DNA from 4 places in the Nocardiopsis rhodophaea genome. Region 3 is predicted to be linked to each of the others. Evidence: riboswitches for the same ligand, from Rfam matches in the RefSeq annotation. Region 3 holds a riboswitch; each other region holds the start of a gene.
What was found. Region 3 has a riboswitch for cobalamin ahead of ABD259_RS00550 (ABC transporter substrate-binding protein). Riboswitches for the same ligand answer to the same signal wherever they lie in the genome.
Positions count from the first base shown of each region.

Region 1 (4,179 bases), on a different contig from region 3:
GTAGACACCCGGGCCGATGCCCCGCTTGTACCCTGCGACGGCCAGGTCGTCGACCAGCTCCATGTGGGAGCGGGCCGCCTCGACGCTGGTGACGTCGGCGTCCAGCTGTTCGATGGCGCCGACGATCCGGCCGAACTCCGAGTAGCACATGTGCGTGTGGATCCGGGTGGTGTCGGCCACGCCGGAGGTTGCCAGCCGGAACGAGCCGATGGCCCAGGCGAGGTAGTCGGCGTGCCGCTCCGCGCGCAGCGGCAGCAGCTCCCGCAGGGCGGCCTCGTCGACCTGGATGTGCCGGATCCCCGCCCGCTCCAGGTCGAAGACCTCGTCGCGCAGCGCGAGCGCCACCTGGCGGGCGGTGTCGCCCAGCGGCTGGTCGTCACGCACGAACGACCAGGCCAGCATGGTGACCGGGCCGGTGAGCATGCCCTTGACGGGCTTGGAGGTGCGCGACTGGGCGTAGGTGATCCACTCCACGGTCATCGGCTCGGGCCGCGAGACATCGCCGTACAGGATCGGCGGTCGCACGCACCGCGACCCGTAGGACTGCACCCACCCCTTCTGGGTGGTGACGAAGCCGTCCAGGCGCTCGGCGAAGTACTGCACCATGTCGTTGCGCTCGGGCTCGCCGTGCACGAGGACGTCCAGGCCGATGTCCTCCTGCAGGGCGATGACGCGGTCGATCTCGGCGCGCATCCGCCGCGTGTACTCCGCGTCGTCGATCCGCCCGGCGCGGTGGTCGGCGCGCGCCTTGCGCACGTCGGCGGTCTGCGGGAACGAACCGATGGTGGTGGTCTGCAGCGGCGGGTCGTCGGTCCGGGCCGCACCGCGCTGTTCGTGCCCGTTGCGGGCCACATCGTCGCCCAGCGCGTCCAGCCGCGCGCGCACGCGGGAGTTGACGAACGCCGCACCGTCGGGGGCGGTGGCGCGCGCCCGCTCCAGCTCCGCCGTGATGCCCTCGTCCCCGGCCGACAGCGCCCGGCCCAGCAGCACGACCTCGTCGAGCTTCTGCCGGGCGAAGGCCAGCCGCTCGCGGATCACCGGGTCGAGCTCGGTCTCGGCGTCCAGGTCGATGGGCACGTGCAGCAGGGAGCAGGAGGTGCTGACGACGATGTCGCGGGCCAGGCCCAGTAGCGAGCCCAGGGTGGACAGCGCCTTGGCCAGGTCCGCCCGCCACACGTTGCGGCCGTCGACGACGCCCGCGACCAGGGTGGTGTCGCCCAGGCCCGAGACGGCGGCGATCTCGTCGACCGACTCCGGCCCGGCCACCAGGTCCAGGCCGATCCGCTCCACGGGGGTGCGCTTGAGGACTTCCAGCGCTTCGGTGCCGATTGACCCGAAATAGGTGGAGACGAGGATCTCGGGGCGGTTGGTGAGCTCACCGAGCCGACCGTAGGCGCGCTCCAGCGCGACGAGTTCGGCGCGCCCGTCGTCGGTCGCCAGGATCGGCTCGTCCAGCTGCACCTGTCCCGCGCCGGCGGCGGCCAGAAGCTCCAGCAGCTCGGCGTAGCGTCCGAGGAGGTCGTCGAGGAGGTCCAGTGGACGCCAGCCCTGGGGGGCGTCCGCGGCGGGCTTGGCCAGCATCAGGAAGGTGAGCGGGCCGACGAGGACCGGCCGCGTCATCATGCCCAGCCCCTTGGCCTGGGTGAACTCCGAGAAGGGCTTGGTTGAGGCGGCCAGGCGCGGCCGCTGGTCGGGGGACAGTTCGGGGACCAGGTAGTGGTAGTTCGTGTCGAACCACTTGGTCATCTCCAGGGGCGCGATGTCGTCGGCGCCCCGGGCCATCGCGAAGTAGCGACGCAGCTCGGACTCGCGGTCCTCCCCGGCGAAGGCCGGGGTGCGGAAGCGCTCCGGCACCAGGTCGAACAGGACCGCGGTGTCGAGCATGTGGTCGTAGTAGGAGAACGTGTTGGACGGGATCTCCGCCACCCCCGCGTCGCGCAGGGTCTCCCAGACGCCGCGGCGCAGTCGGGCGGCGACGGCGTCCAGTTCGGAGGCGGGGATGCGGCCCGCCCAGTAGGCCTCGCTCGCCCGCTTGAGTTCGCGGTTGGGGCCGATGCGGGGGTATCCGTGCACGGTCGTCGTCATCGGACACCACCGCCTCGAAGCGAGGTTCGGGTTCTCATTGGCTTCTTCTCTCCCTCGTCGAACAGCCGTTGACGGTCCGGCCGTGCCGTTGGGGAGCAACCCATGAGCGCGTGCGCGACGAAGCGCCCGTCGCCCGCGGCCCTCCCTCGGGGCACGTGGACCAACCGCGGACGCGTGGGCGTCCACGGGCGGAGGGCAGGTATTCGGACTCGTGGGCGTGCGTGCCGGAGTTGCCGACACGCGGGCCTACCGGCCGTCGCTTCCCAGGCGGATCGTGCCCAGTGCTGTTGACGGCTCTCGTTCCCACTCACCGCTGCGGGGCAGTCCCGGAGTCGCACCGGGTTCCCTCTTTCGACACGCGCGGCGGCTGCCGTGCGTGTACCGACCGCGGCTGCCAGTATAGGGACCCGCTTGCGAGACGTGAGATGCGGCATGCCCTCATGTGCCCGAAACGTCCCCGTTCCTGCGCTTTTGCGTTTCGGACAGCGGGTGTTGACGCTCTTATTGCCCACTACGTCAGCGGGCAGGCCCCTGACCGTTCTAAGCTCGTCCGGTGGGCCCGGTTACACCTGCTGAACACCCCCTGGCAACGGCGATCCGGACCCTTGAGCAACCGAGATTACGGGTCTAAAAAACTCCCCACCAATTGCGAAAGACGTTCGTTCCCTTGCAGACAGCGCCCGGCGAATCCCACGTGCCGTTCACCACACCCAACTCGCCCGCATCGACCCCGGCAGGTCGGCGCACCCCCCGCCTTCCGCGAGCCTCTGCCCCGATCGCGATCGCGCTCGTTGCCGCCCTGTCGCTCGCCGCCTGTTCCTCCCCGGACGCCGAGCACAAGTCGGAGAAGCCCGAGCGGGCCAAGGCGACCGGCAAGACCGACGAGCTCACCGTCGTTGACCTCGACAACGTCCCAGACGTGACCGAGGAGACGAAGGAGACCGAGGAGTCCGGCACCACGGCGGAGCTGGCGTACCCGAAGATCCCCAACGCCGACCCCCTGACGAAGCGGCTGGGCGAGATCACCGACCAGGAGCGCGACGACTTCCTCGGCGCCAACGCCAAGGCCGAGGACATCAAGATCGGCTGGAACCTGAGCGTCGCGGGCGACGACGTCGTGGCGGTCCGGCTCACCCAGGACGAGAAGGACGACGAGGGCGAGCGCACCTCCTACGCGACCTACTGGTACGACACGACGCAGGGGACCACCGCCTACTCCACCGAGCTGCTGGCCGGGCAGAAGGAGCTGGAAACCCTCGACGGTCTGGTGAAGAAGGCGCTCAAGGACGAGGACGCCGCGGACACCTCGCAGCTCTACCCGATCCTCCGCTCCTACGACTCGATGGGCTTCAACCCCGACGGCGACCTCGTCGTGGAGTTCGACGAGGGCCAGGTGGCCCCGGTGAAGTCGGGCCGGATCTCCGCCGTCATCCCGAAGGAGGACGTCGACCCGCTCCTCTCCGACTTCGGCAAGAAGGCCCAGGCCGCCGCCGTCGTCGTCACCCCGGACTACCGGATCGAGAAGCCGGCGACGCCCCCGAAGGACGGCGCCAGCGCCGAGGTCCCCGGGATGATGCCGGTGCGCGACGACAGCGTCGACTGCTCGGACCCGGCGTCCAAGTGCATCGCCCTGACCTTCGACGACGGCCCGGGCGACCGCACGCCGGAGCTCCTCGACACCCTCGCCGAGTACGACGCCAAGGCCACCTTCTTCCTCACCGGCGAGCCTGTGCGGGAGCACGCCGCCACGGTGCGCCGCGAATACGCCGAGGGGCACGAGCTGGCCAACCACACCGTGCACCACCCCGACCTGACCCGGCAGGCCGAGGTCCGGGTCCGCGCAGAGCTCGACACGGTCAACGACCTGGTCCGGCGCGAGACCGGGTACAGCCTCGAACTCATGCGCCCGCCGTACGGCGCCACCAACGACGCGGTCTCCAAGATCTCCAAGGAGGAGGGGCTCGCGGAGATCATCTGGAGCGTCGACACCAACGACTGGAAGGACCGCAACTCCTCCATCGTGGCCAAGCGCGCGGTGCAGGGCGCCCAGCCCGGGGCGATCATCCTGATGCACGACATCCACGGCACGACCAT
Region 1 covers NZ_BAAAPC010000006.1:24,495-28,673, forward strand. The annotation lists gene metE (5-methyltetrahydropteroyltriglutamate--homocysteine S-methyltransferase) at 1-2,085, opposite strand, end outside; cobalamin riboswitch at 2,263-2,486, opposite strand; gene ABD259_RS08140 (polysaccharide deacetylase family protein) at 2,861-4,179, shown strand, end outside.
Region 1: it holds a riboswitch for cobalamin, as region 3 does, so the genes downstream of both, metE (5-methyltetrahydropteroyltriglutamate--homocysteine S-methyltransferase) here and ABD259_RS00550 (ABC transporter substrate-binding protein) in region 3, are expected to answer to the same signal.

Region 2 (4,179 bases), on a different contig from region 3:
TCGTCTGTCGGTGGCGCGGCGCTACGCCGCCCGGTGCCGGGTGTGCCGGACCAGTCCGCTCAGCGCGTCGGCCCCCAGTTCCTCCAGCCGGACCGCGGTCCCGCCCATGGCGGCGGCCAGCCGCCCGGCCAGCCCCAGGCGCACCGCGCCCGACTCGCAGTCGACGACGACGCTCTGCACGCCCTGGGACCCGATCCACGCCCCGGCGCGCAGGGCGTCGTCGAGGCCGCCCTGCGTGGCGCGGCCGTCGGTGACGACGACCAGCAGGGGGCGGCGCCGCGGGTCGCGCAGGCGCTCGACGCGCAGCACGTAGGCCGAGCGCAGCAGCCCCGCCGCCAGGGGCGTGCGCCCGCCGGTCCGCAGCTCGCGCAGGCGGCGCGCGCCCGCCTCGACCGACGAGGTGGGCGGCAGGTCGAGTTCGGCGCCCCGGCCGCGGAAGGTGACCAGCCCGACCTTGTCGCGCCGCTGGTAGGCGTCGAGCAGGAGGCTGAGCACCGCTCCCTTGACGGCCCGCATGCGCTGCCGGGCGGCCATCGAGCCGCTGGCGTCCACACAGAACAGCACGAGGTTGCCTTCGCGCCCCTCGCGGACGGCCTCCCGCAGGTCCGAGCTTTGCAGCCGGAGCCCGGGACCGGTGCGGCCCCGGGCCCGCTGGTGGGGGGCCGCCGCGCGCAGCGTCTCGGTCAGGTGCAGCGTCCCGACGCGTTCCCGCGGAGGGCGGGCCCCCGATGTCCTGCCATACGGTGTTTCGGCGCGGGAGCGGCGGCCGGGGGTCCCCTGTCCGATCCCGGAGACGCTCAGCAGCCGGGGCCGGTAGGGCTCCCCCGCCTCACTCGTGGTGTCGCCCGTCTGCTGCCCCGGCCCCGCACCGGAGGTCTCCTGCTGTTCTTCCTGCTGGTGGCCGGTGTCAGACGACGGCGGGGGCGACGTCGTGGCGTCGTCGGGGGCCGCGGACTCCGGGCTCTCCTGCGGGCTGCTGTCCGACCCGGCGCTGTCGTCGGGACCCCCCGGCTCCTCCGGGGCGTCCTCAGGGCCTTTTGGGTCGTCATCACCCGCCTGGTCCAGCGCCTCCTGCAGCCGGTCCTCGTCGAGGTCGGGGGCGTCGAAGGGGTCGCGGCGGCGCCGGTGCGGCAGGGCGAGCCGGGCGGCGTCGCGCACGTCGTCGGAGGTCACCTCGGTGTGGTCCCGCCAGGCGGCGAGCGCCATGGCCGCGCGGGCCGTGACGATGTCCGCGCGCAGGCCGTCCACCTCGAAGGCCGCGCACACGGCCGTCACCTGACGCAGGGCGGCGTCGGTGAGGACGACCCCGGGCAGCCGTTTGCGGGCCGCGCGGATGTGGTCGGCGAGTTCGGCGTCCTCCCGCGCGTAGCCGGCGGCGAAGGCCTCGGGGGCGGTCTCGAAGGCGAGGCGGCGGCGGACCACCTCGGCGCGTTCGGTCGGCTCCCGCGTGGCCGCGACCTCGACCGTGAGGCCGAACCGGTCCAGCAGCTGCGGGCGCAGCTCGCCCTCCTCCGGGTTCATCGTGCCGACCAGCAGGAACCGGGCGGCGTGCGCGACCGAGACGCCTTCGCGCTCGACGTGCGACCTGCCCATTGCCGCCGCGTCCAGCAGAAGGTCCACGAGGTGGTCGTGGAGCAGGTTGACCTCGTCGACGTAGAGCACGCCGCGGTGGGCCGCGGCGAGCAGTCCCGGCTCGAAGGCCTTGACGCCCTCCGTGAGCGCCCGTTCGATGTCGAGCGAGCCCACCAGGCGGTCCTCGCTCGCGCCGACCGGCAGCTCCACGAGGCGGGCGGAGCGCTCGGCGGGGACGGCGTCCTCCGGGTGCGGTCCGTCGGGGCAGCGGGGGTCGGGGTCAGCGGGATCGCAGGCGAAGCGGCAGCCGTCGACGACGTCGAGGTCGGGCAGGAGCGTCGCGAGGGCGCGCACGACGGTCGATTTCGCGGTGCCCTTCTCGCCTCGGACCAGGACACCGCCGACCGCCGGGGACACGGCGTTGATCAGCAGCGCCAGTTTCAGGTCGTCCATGCCGACGACCGCGCTGAAGGGGTAGCGAGCGGAAGCGCTCACGCGGGTCAGTCCTTCCTCGGGAGTCCACGCCCATAGGGGTCGGTCCTGGTGCCGAGCAGTGTCCTGGCTCCCAGATCGCCGCGTCCCCGCCGCCTTCCCACCGGTCGTGTCCGGCAGTGGCGTTGGTCGCGGGTCCGCTCCCTGGTCACAGTGGCGGGACCGCCCCGGATTCACACCGGGTTCCTGCGTGCGGCGGCAAACCCGCGCGGGGGCGCACCGCCGACGTCGGCACCGCCCACCAGAATGGCACACGCGGGTTGAGTGCCGTCCCGGAGCCGGGCTTCCGGGCGCCCCTATCCAGAAACTGAAACCGGTTCTACCATGCGCCCCAGACGCCGAATTCCTCCAGCGACCGACGGAGCACGCGTGACCACAGACCTGAAACTGGGAATCGCGGTGGGGTACTGGGGCGCCGCCTCCGATGACGCCACCGCGACGGTGCGGGCCGCCGAAGCCCTCGGATATGACTCGGTGTGGACCGCCGAAGCCTACGGATCCGACGCGTTCACCCCGCTGACCTGGTACGGCGCCCGGACCGAACGGATCGGGCTGGGGACCGGGATCGTGCAGCTCTCCGCGCGCACCCCGGTCGCCACCGCCATGCACGCGCTGACCCTTGACCACCTCTCCGGCGGACGCCTGCGGCTCGGGATCGGGGTGTCCGGCCCGCAGGTGGTCGAGGGCTGGTACGGGCAGCCGTTCCCCCGCCCGCTGGAGCGGACCCGGGAATACCTGGACATCATGCGCCAGGTCTGGCACCGCGAGGCGCCGGTCACCTCCGACGGGCCGCACTACCCGCTGCCCTACCCCGGCGGCACCAGGCTGGGCAAGCCCCTCAAACCCATCACCCACCCCCTGCGCCCGGACATCCCCGTCTACCTGGGCGCCGAGGGACCGAAGAACGTCGCCCTGGCCGCCGAGATCGCCGATGGCTGGACGCCCCTCTTCTACCACCCGGAGATCAGCCCCCGCGTGTACGCCGACGCGCTCGCCGACGCGCCGGACGGCTTCGACATCGCCTGCACGGTCACCGTGCTCCCGCATGAGGACACCGCCGAAGCGCTGCGCACCGCCAAGATGCCCCTCGCCTTCTACATCGGCGGCATGGGCGCCCAGGAGGAGAACTTCCATCTCAACGTGTTCGTGCGGATGGGGTTCGCCGAAGCCGCGTACAAGGTGCAGGAGCTGTTCTTGGCCGGGCGCCGCGAGGAGGCCATCGACGCCGTCCCCGACGAGCTGGCCGACGGCCTCTCCCTGGTCGGCCCGCTGCCGCGCATCGCCGAGCGCCTCCAGGCGTGGCGCGACAGCCCCGTCACCACCCTCCTCGTCGCCGGGGTGCGCGACGAACCCGGCCTGCGTGCCCTGCGCGACATGGTGCTCGGTTGACTGCTCCCCCGCCTGAAGGCGGGGGATTCCCGCCTTCATAGCCTAGGTGGGGATCCATGGCTCAGGCAGCCAGGTCAGGCAGCGCCTGACCTGGTCTCACACCCTCAACACCATCCGGGTTCCAACCTGCCCGGATCAGCATGACCCGCGCGGAGTTCTTGTCCCTCGGGGACACCACACCGCACGCGCTACACGCGTAGGTTCGCTCGGAAAGCAGAAGTGCGTGCTTGGCTCTCGCTCCGCACCATGCGCAATCCATCGTGGTGTGCGCGGGATGAAGTGGTGTGCGCGGGATGCACCAGGCGCACATCGCGCCCGTGCTTGCGGCCCATCTCCACCAGGGCCTTCTTGGTCGCGCTGATCGCGGCGTCCGCCGCTTTGCGCGCCATGGTCGACGTGGCCAGGAACCTGGGCCGGAAATCCTCTACCGCCACCCGGTCGTGGTCGCGCACTACGGCCTTGGCCCACGTGCGGCCGGTGTCGGTGCGCTGCCGCGCGACCTTCTTTTGCAGTCTGGCCGATTGCCGTTGGGCTTTTCGGTATCCCCTGGTCTGGGATTTCCCCCGGGGTTGGCGGCGCCGCGCCATCATCCGCTGATACCGGGCAAGCTTCGCCGCCGCGCCCCAGCCGGTCGCGCCATCGGGGCGGCGGCGCTCGTCCTCAGCGCCGGGCTGGCCGTGCTCTACCTGCCCGGTATGCCGGCGGCGCTGGTCTGGCCGTACGAGT
Region 2 covers NZ_BAAAPC010000018.1:77,727-81,905, forward strand. The annotation lists gene ABD259_RS19425 (putative cobaltochelatase) at 22-2,067, opposite strand; cobalamin riboswitch at 2,124-2,253, opposite strand; gene ABD259_RS19430 (LLM class F420-dependent oxidoreductase) at 2,434-3,453, shown strand; gene ABD259_RS19435 (zinc ribbon domain-containing protein) at 3,515-3,712, opposite strand; gene ABD259_RS19440 (hypothetical protein) at 3,642-3,905, opposite strand; partial or broken gene ABD259_RS19445 (amino acid permease) at 4,071-4,179, shown strand, end outside.
Region 2: it holds a riboswitch for cobalamin, as region 3 does, so the genes downstream of both, ABD259_RS19425 (putative cobaltochelatase) here and ABD259_RS00550 (ABC transporter substrate-binding protein) in region 3, are expected to answer to the same signal.

Region 3 (4,179 bases):
CTCCGTCGCCTCCAACCGGAAGCCGTCCGTTTCCGCGATGAGTGTGCCTAGGCCCAGTCCTTCGACGACATCGAGCCGAGACCACACAGCGGGGTGATCGTTACTGGCGGACATGACACCGTTCTACCTGTACGACCCGATTACACAACAGCGTGCCCCCATCACCGGTACGTCACAACAGCGATGACAGGGCCCACCGGCAGCGGGTGCCGGTGGGCCCTGTCGTTCACGGTTGGCTGAGCTGGGCCATGGGCTCAGACGGTGGCCTTGGCTTCACCGTCCACGCGGTCGAAGTCCTCCTCCATCTGCTGGCTGGCCCGTCCCAGCGGGTTGATGAGGGCGATCGCGAGGAGGCTGGCGATCACGGCCGGGACCATCGCGTACAGGCCGGTCTCCAGGACCCGGGCGTCGAGCTCGGTCCAGATGACCGCCATCGCGCCACCGGCGACCATCCCGGCGAGCGCCCCCGCGCGGTTCATCTTGCGCCAGTACAGGGAGAGCAGAATCACAGGGCCGAATCCGGCGCCGAACCCGGCCCAGGCGTAGCCGACCAGCTCCATGATCGTCTGGTTGCCCGAAAGAGCGATGGCCGCGGCGGCCACGGCCACGCCCACGACCGCGGCGCGGCTGATCCACACCAGCTTCATGGGGGAGGCCTCGCGGTTGACGAACGCCCGGTAGCCGTCCTCGGTGATCGCGGAGGAGGCGACCAGGAGCTGGGAGTCGGCCGTGCTCATGACCGCGGCCAGGATGGCGGCGAGCAGCAGTCCGGCCACCCACGGGTTCATCAGGGTGCTGATGAGCGTGGGGAAGACCTGCTCGGCGTCCTCCAGCGGGGAGTCGAAGAAGACGACGCCGGTGAAGCCGACGAGCAGCGCCAGGGCCATGGCGGTGACCGCCCAGCCGACGCTGATGACGGCGGCCTGCGGGACGGCCTTGGCCGAGCGGATGCCCATGAAGCGGGCGAGGATGTGCGGCTGGCCGAGGTAGCCGATACCCCAGGCGAGGCCGGAGACGACGGCGATGGGGGCCAGGGCGTCGCCGATCTTCCAGTCGCCCTCGGCTGAGACACCGCCGAGGATGTCGGAGAACGCGACCTCGTGGCCGGCGGACGGGTCGGTCGTGACGATGACGATGGCCACGATCGGCACGATGAGCAGCGCGAGCCACATCATCACGGCCTGGATGACGTCGGTGTAGCTGACCGCGAGGAACCCGCCGAGGAAGGTGTAGAGGACGACGATCGAGACGCCGACGATGATGGCGACGCTCGACGGCATGTCGAAGACCTGCTCGAACAGGTTGCCCATGGCGACGAGGCCGGAGGCGACGTAGAAGAGGTAGAAGAGCAGGATCAGGATGGCCGAGGCACCGCGCAGGACACCGCTGTGGTCACCGAACCGGTTCTCCAGGTAGGAGGAGAGGGTCAGCGAGTCGGAATCCCCGCCGTTGCGCGCGTCGGTGACGCGCTCGGTGTAGACGCGCAGCCGGCCGGCGATGAGGTACCAGCTGGCCGCGAAGCCGATGGCGAGGCCTACGGCGATCCATGCCTCCCCGAGGCCGGAGAGGTAGATCGCACCGGGGAGCCCCAGCAGCAGCCACGCGCTGAAGTCACTGGCGTTCGCGCTCAGGCCCGCTACCCAGCTGTTCAGCTGGCGGCCGCCGAGGACGAAGTCGGACAGGGACGTCGTCCGCTTGTAAACCCAGAGACCGATCGCGACCATCGCCACGAAGTACATGGCGAAGGTGGCGGTCGAGGCCACCATCGAACTGCTCACTCGGCTCCCCTCTTTTCTCTGATCGTCGGGATCACGGCAATTGACCGAATCCTGGCGCGCGAGTGAAAGGTGTGGCAATGACCGATATGGAGTTGGTCACTACTTCGAGACCTGGCCGATGCGTTCGTCGTCCATGATTGTCGAACCGGCCATGCGCCCCCCTTACACCTTGTCTGATCGGACATTTACCGTAATGAAGGGTACATATAGGCAGGTCGGGCGCTTTGCCTTTCCATGACCCTCCGCCCCCCGGTGTCCAAGATCACGGTCGGGACACCACTTCGCCCCGAACGCGTAAGTGCAGCTCCCGGGCCCTACGATCACCAGTGGCGACGGAAACCAGGAAGCCGGTGCGAGTCCGGCACGGTCCCGCCACTGTGACCGGGGATGTCGATCCCACGCATGGCCACGGCGCGCAGGCGCTGGAAGGCCGGGTGACGCGATGATCCGGGAGTCAGGAGACTGGGCCGTCGCGACATCGTCGACCAGGGGCGCGGACCCCCGGGACGAGCGGGCGCACCACCCTGGTTGCAGGGGCGCCCGCGCATCCCGCCGCGCCCGGACCCGCGAGAGGACCGGACGTGCCCAAGCTCCCCCACCCCTTCACCGCCTCCTTCCCCGTCTTCCCGCCCTTCGCCCGGCACCTGTCGGCCCGGGGCACAGCATCGACGTCGTCGGCGACAGCCGCGGCAGCGGCCGCTTCAGCCCTGGTCGTCGCGCTCACCGGCTGCGGGAGCGGGGCGTCGGACGCCACGGACGACCCCACCACGGCCTCCCCGGAGGGCTTCCCCGTCACCATCGCCAACTGCGGCACCGATGTCGCCATCGACGCGCCGCCGGAGCGCGTGGTGACCATGAACCAGCACGCCACCGAGGTGATGCTCGCGCTCGGCTTGGAGGACCGGCTCGTAGGCACGGCGTATCTGGACGACGCGGTGCTGCCGGAATTCCAGGAGGCCTACGACGCGGTCCCGGTCCTGGCCGAGGAGTACCCGTCGTTCGAACAGGTGCTGGCGGCCGACCCGGACTTCGTGTACGCGGGGTTCGGGAGCAGCGCCTTCGATGACGCCGAGGGGCGGGGCCGGGAGGCGCTGGCCGATGCCGGGATCGCGACCTACGAGAACATCGAGCAGTGCACGGACCACGTCACCATGGAGACCGTCTCCACCGAGATCGACAACGTCGCGTCGATCTTCGGCGTCGAGGACCGCGCAGACGAGGTCAACGACGACATCACGTCGCGGGTGGACGAAGCACACGAACGGCTGTCGGACGTGGATCCGGTGGACGTGGTCGTCGTCGACTCCATCGACTCGACCGTCTTCACCGCGGGCGGCAACGGCATCGGCAACGAGATCATCAAGCGCGCCGGAGGCCGCAACGTCTTCGACGACGTCGACAAGGTGTTCGCCGACGTCTCCGTCGAACAGGTCGCCGAGCGCTCCCCCGACGCGATCCTCATCTACGACTACGGCGCGACCCCGGTGGAGGAGAAGAAGCGGGCGCTGCTGGACAACCCCACCCTCGCCGAAGTCCCGGCGATCAAGGAGGAGCGGTTCGCGGTACTCCCGCTGTCCTCGGCGGTGGTCGGGGTCCGCGCGGGCGACGCCGTCTACGACGTCGCCCAGCAGCTGCACCCGGACGCGTTCTGAGCGGCGCCATGCGACACCACCCGCGGTCCGCCGCCCACGCCACAGTGGAGTCCACCCGCGACCACCCGACCGCTGAGAACCATCACGGCGGCCCCCAGCGGGACGGCCAGCGGCAGACACCTCGGAAGCGGCGCATCCCGCGCCGCCTCCCCGTGTCCGTCGTGGTGCCGGTCCTACTCGCCGCACTGCCGCTGGCTGTGACGTTCGGCGTCGTCGCCGGCTCGGTGGGAATCTCCGTCACCGACACCTGGCGCATCCTGGCCCACCAGATCGTCCCCGGCGCCATCGACCCGACCTGGTCGGTGGCCCACGAGCGGATCGTGCTGACGGCCCGGCTTCCGCGGGTCCTGCTGGCCGCTGTGGTCGGGGCCGGACTCGCGGTGGTGGGCGCGGTACTGCAGACGCTGGTGCGCAACCCCCTGGCTGACCCGCTCCTGCTGGGGGTGTCCTCGGGCGCGACCTTCGGCGCGGTGCTCGTGACGGTCGCGGGCATCACCGTGGCCGGTGCGTACTCGGTTCCGCTGGCGGCCTTCCTCGGGGCCCTGGCCGCACTGGTGGCCGTCTACTCCGTGGCGCGGACGAGCGGCAGGATGACCAGCACCCGCCTCATCCTGTCCGGTGTCGTGGTCGGCCAGGTGCTGCAGGCCGCCGCGAACCTGATCATCATGCTGTCGGGCCAGCCCCACGCCGCCAAGCAGGTCATGCGCTGGACCCTTGGCGGGCTGGGCGGCAGCACGTGGGACATGCTC
Region 3 covers NZ_BAAAPC010000001.1:115,160-119,338, forward strand. The annotation lists gene ABD259_RS00540 (putative glycolipid-binding domain-containing protein) at 1-114, opposite strand, end outside; gene putP (sodium/proline symporter PutP) at 255-1,766, opposite strand; cobalamin riboswitch at 2,072-2,263, shown strand; gene ABD259_RS00550 (ABC transporter substrate-binding protein) at 2,360-3,430, shown strand; gene ABD259_RS00555 (FecCD family ABC transporter permease) at 3,439-4,179, shown strand, end outside.

Region 4 (4,179 bases), on a different contig from region 3:
ATACTCGTCCAGGAGCTGTTCGAGCTTGGCGATGTCGCCGTAGGTGTCGGCGCGCGCCATCGGCGGGACGAGATGGTCGACCACGGTGGCGTGCGCGCGGCGCTTGGCCTGCGTGCCCTCGCCGGGGTCATTGACGATGAACGGGTAGACGAAGGGGAGATCACCGAGCACCGCGTCGGGGGCGTCCTCGGCCGCCAGCCCCAACCCCTTGCCCGGAAGCCACTCCAGAGTGCCGTGTTTGCCAAGGTGAACGACGGCGTCGGCGCCGAAACCGCCGTCCTCCCGGGCGGTCTCCAGCCAGCGGTAGGCCGCCAGGTAGTGGTGCGAGGGCGGCAGGTCCGGGTCGTGGTAGATCGCGATCGGGTTCTCGCCGAAGCCCCGCGGCGGCTGGATCATCAGCACGACGTTGCCGAACCGGAGCGACGCCAGCACGATCTCGGGGCGGCCGGAGGAGTCGTCGACGTAGAGCTCGCCCGGCGGCTCGCCCCACTGCTCCCGGATGCCCGCGGTCAGCTCGGCGGGCAGGGCGTCGAACCAGCGGCGGTAGTCGTCCAGCGGGACGCGGGCGTCGGCGCGGGCGAGCTGCTCCTCGCTGAGCCACTCGACGTCGTGCCCCCCGGCGCTGATCAGGGCGTGGATCAGCGGGTCGCCGTCGTCCTCGCGGCGGCCCTCCTCCGGACCGGGTACCCGCCACAGGGTGTCGTCGGGGCCGAGGTCGTAGCCGCGCTCGGCCAGGAGGCGGAACAGCCGCACCGCCGAGGCCGGGGTGTCCAGGCCGACGGCGTTGCCCACCCGGGAGTGCTTGGTGGGGTAGGACGACAGCACCACGGCCAGGCGGCGCTGTTCCGGCGGCACGGCGTGCAGGCGGGCGTGGCGCACGGCGACCCCGGCGATGCGCGCGGCGCGCTCGGGGTCGGCCGCGTAGACCGGGATCTGGCCATCCTCCCCGGTCTCCTTGAACGAGAACGGGACGGTGATCAGCCGCCCGTCGAACTCCGGGATCGCGACCTGCATTCCGGCGTCCATCGGGGTCAGGGCGGCGTCGGAGGCCTGCCAGCTCTCGCGGCTGGAGGTGAGCACCAGCCCCTGGAGGATGGGCACGTCGAGCGCGGCCAGCGCCCCGGCGTCCCAGGCGTCCTCGTCGCCGCCCCCGCTGGCGTCGGCGGCCACCGCGCCACCGGCCGCCAGCACCGTGGTGATGACGGCGTCGGCGCGGCCGAGCAGCTCGAACAGGCCCGGGTGGGTCTCGGCGGTCAGGCCGCGCAGCGAGCCGGAGAACACCGGCAGGGCGTTGCCCCCGGCGGCCTCGATCGCCTCGCACAGCACGTCGATGAAGGAGGTGTTCCCCGACAGCTCGTGCGCGCGGTAGAACACCACGGCCACCGTCGGGCGCTGGGGGTCGGAGGCGTAGGAGCCGTGCACGCCGTAGTCGGGCATGCGTTCCGGCGGCTCGAAGCCCTCTCCGGTGAGCAGCACCGTGTCGGAGAGGAAGCGGGCCAGCTGGCGGAGGTTGCCGATGCCGCCCTCGCGCAGGTAGGCGTGGGCGTCGGTGGCGACGCCGGAGGGCACCGTGGAGAGCGCGATGAGCTCGGCGTCGGGGGCCGCCTCGCCGCCGAGCGCGACGAGCGGAACACCGCTCGCCCGGAGGGTGTCCAGGCCCTGCGGCCACGCCTCGCGCCCGCCGAGCAGCCGCACGACCGCGACGTCAACGCCGTCCAGCAGGGCGGGGAGGTCGTCGGGGCCGGTGCGGGCCGGGTTGGCGGTCCGGTAGCCCGCGTCGGCGGCGCGTGCCGCCAGCAACTCGGTATCGGCCGTGGACAGCAGCAGGATCGTTGCCACTCGTGGTCCTTCGTCTTCGCCGGGGTCCGCGCCCCGTGACCGAACAGATGCGTGTCGGCGCGCAGTCTCCTGACTCCCAGATCGCCGCTCCCCGCTGCCTTCCCACCGCGCTCGCGCCCGCGAGCCGCCGCGGCAGTGGCGTGTGTGGCGGGTCCACTCCCTGGTCACAGTGGCGGGACCGCCCCGGATTCGCACCGGGTTCCTGCGCACCGCCGTCGCCCATCCTCGCAGAAGCGGATGGCGCGCCCGCAGCGGACCGCGGCACCTGGCCGCGAACGGCCACAGCGCCGGGAGCTGCGGGGTTTTGGGACGGTCGCCCGGTAGGCAAGAATCTCGGGCATGACACACGATCCCTACCCCTCGCCCGGCCCGAACGACCCCTACGGGCAGCAGCCACCCGACGCCCCGTTCGGGCAGCACCTTCCGGGCGGCGCGCCGTACCCGCCGGACGGGCGGCCGCATCCGGGCGAGGTGTCCCCCTACGGCGGGCCACCGCAGGCAGGAGGGTGGCAGGGCCCCTCGGACGTCTCCGGGGGCGAAAGCGCCAGCGTTCCGCTCACCACGATCGGCGACATCACCGTGACCCGCACCGAGGTGATCACCCCTTCCGGGCGCTTTCCGGTCAAGGGCAGCATCTGGAACGTCACCGACATGACCCATCAGCACGAGAGCATTCCGCCCGTCGCGATCGTGCTGGCCATCCTGTTCTTCGTCTTCTGCCTTCTCGGGCTCTTGTTTCTCCTCATGAAAGAGCGCAAGATTACCGGGAGCATTCAGGTGACCGTGCAGGGAAACGGGGTCGTGCATTCGACGCTCATCCCGGCCCGCGACCCGTCGACGATGATGCAGGTGATGCAGCACGTTAATTACGCGCGTTCCCTGGCGGCCATGCCGTAAGGACGCGGACAGCAGCCGCGGAGGGGCAGCCAGCGACGGTCGCCCTGTGACCCGCCCCTGACACGAGGGGCGGGCGGGGACCGAAAGACGCACCGCCGACCGCCGAATTCGGGCGGAAAAGCGCAGGCCAGAGCCTATTCCCGCGGCGCAGGCAACACGGCGGCGCAATCCGGAGTCAAGTACCGCGGCGTTGCGGTTCAATTCTGATCCGACAACGGAACGATCACCTTATTCGCCTGGACGCGTACTTCGCCTACACGCGGCAAGGTTGCCGCTCATGACCGAATCCGTTCAAGGCGTGTGCTCCCCTGCCCGGGAGGGGCGCGCATCGTGACCGACTTCTTGGCGTACGTCGACCAGCATTCCGACACCATCATGATGCAGGCGACCCAGCACGCCAGCCTGATCGCGCAGTGCATTCTGATCGCGGCCGTTCTGGGGGTGGGAATCGGCCTGCTGGTATTCCGGAACGAGACGGCCACCGCGCTGACCACCGGCACCACCAGCATCATCTTCACCATCCCCTCGCTGGCCATGCTCGGGTTGCTGATCACGCCACTCGGGCTGGGCGTTGCGCCCACGGTGACGGCGATCGTGCTCTACTCGCTGCTGCCCATCCTGCGCAACACGATCTCCGGGCTGAACAGCGTCGACCCGGCGCTGGTGGACGCCGCCCACGGCATCGGCATGGGCCGCACCCGGGCCCTGTTCCGCGTCCAGCTCCCGCTGGCCTGGCCGGCGATCCTGGCCGGGTTGCGCGTTTCCACCCAGCTCGCGATGGGGATCGGCGCCATCGCCGCGTTCGTCAACGGGCCCGGTCTGGGCCAGCTGATCTTCAGCGCCCAGGGCCGCCTCGGCACGGTCAACGCGCCGAACATGGCGCTGGCGGGCACGCTGGGCATCGTCGTGCTGGCTCTGCTGTTCGACCTCATCTTCGTCCTGATCGGCAAGTTGACCACCTCACGAGGAATTCGAATCCATGCCTGAGAGCACCACCGCCCCGCGCACGCCGGCCGGCCCCGCCGCGAGCGGTGACCGTGCCGGGGGTGTCCCCATCCGCCTCATCGAGGTGACCAAGCGGTTCGGCGCCTCCGCGGAGACCGCCGTCGAGAACCTGACCATGACGATCCCGGCCGGAGAGATCGTCGTCCTCCTCGGCCCCTCCGGGTGCGGCAAGACCACGACGATGCGGATGATCAACCGGCTGATCGAGCCGACGACGGGCCGCATCATGATCGGCGACAGCGATGCCAAGGCGCAGCGCCCCGACGAGCTCCGCCGCCACATCGGCTACGTCATCCAACAGGCCGGGCTGTTCCCGCACATGACCGTGGCGCAGAACATCGCGCAGGTCCCCATGATGCTCGGCTGGGCCAAGCAGCGCATCACCAAGCGCGTGGACGAGCTGCTCGACCTCGTGGGGCTGGACCCGGCGGAGTACCG
Region 4 covers NZ_BAAAPC010000018.1:92,985-97,163, forward strand. The annotation lists gene cobN (cobaltochelatase subunit CobN) at 1-1,839, opposite strand, end outside; cobalamin riboswitch at 1,902-2,044, opposite strand; gene ABD259_RS19485 (hypothetical protein) at 2,179-2,736, shown strand; gene ABD259_RS19490 (ABC transporter permease) at 3,067-3,723, shown strand; gene ABD259_RS19495 (ABC transporter ATP-binding protein) at 3,716-4,179, shown strand, end outside.
Region 4: it holds a riboswitch for cobalamin, as region 3 does, so the genes downstream of both, cobN (cobaltochelatase subunit CobN) here and ABD259_RS00550 (ABC transporter substrate-binding protein) in region 3, are expected to answer to the same signal.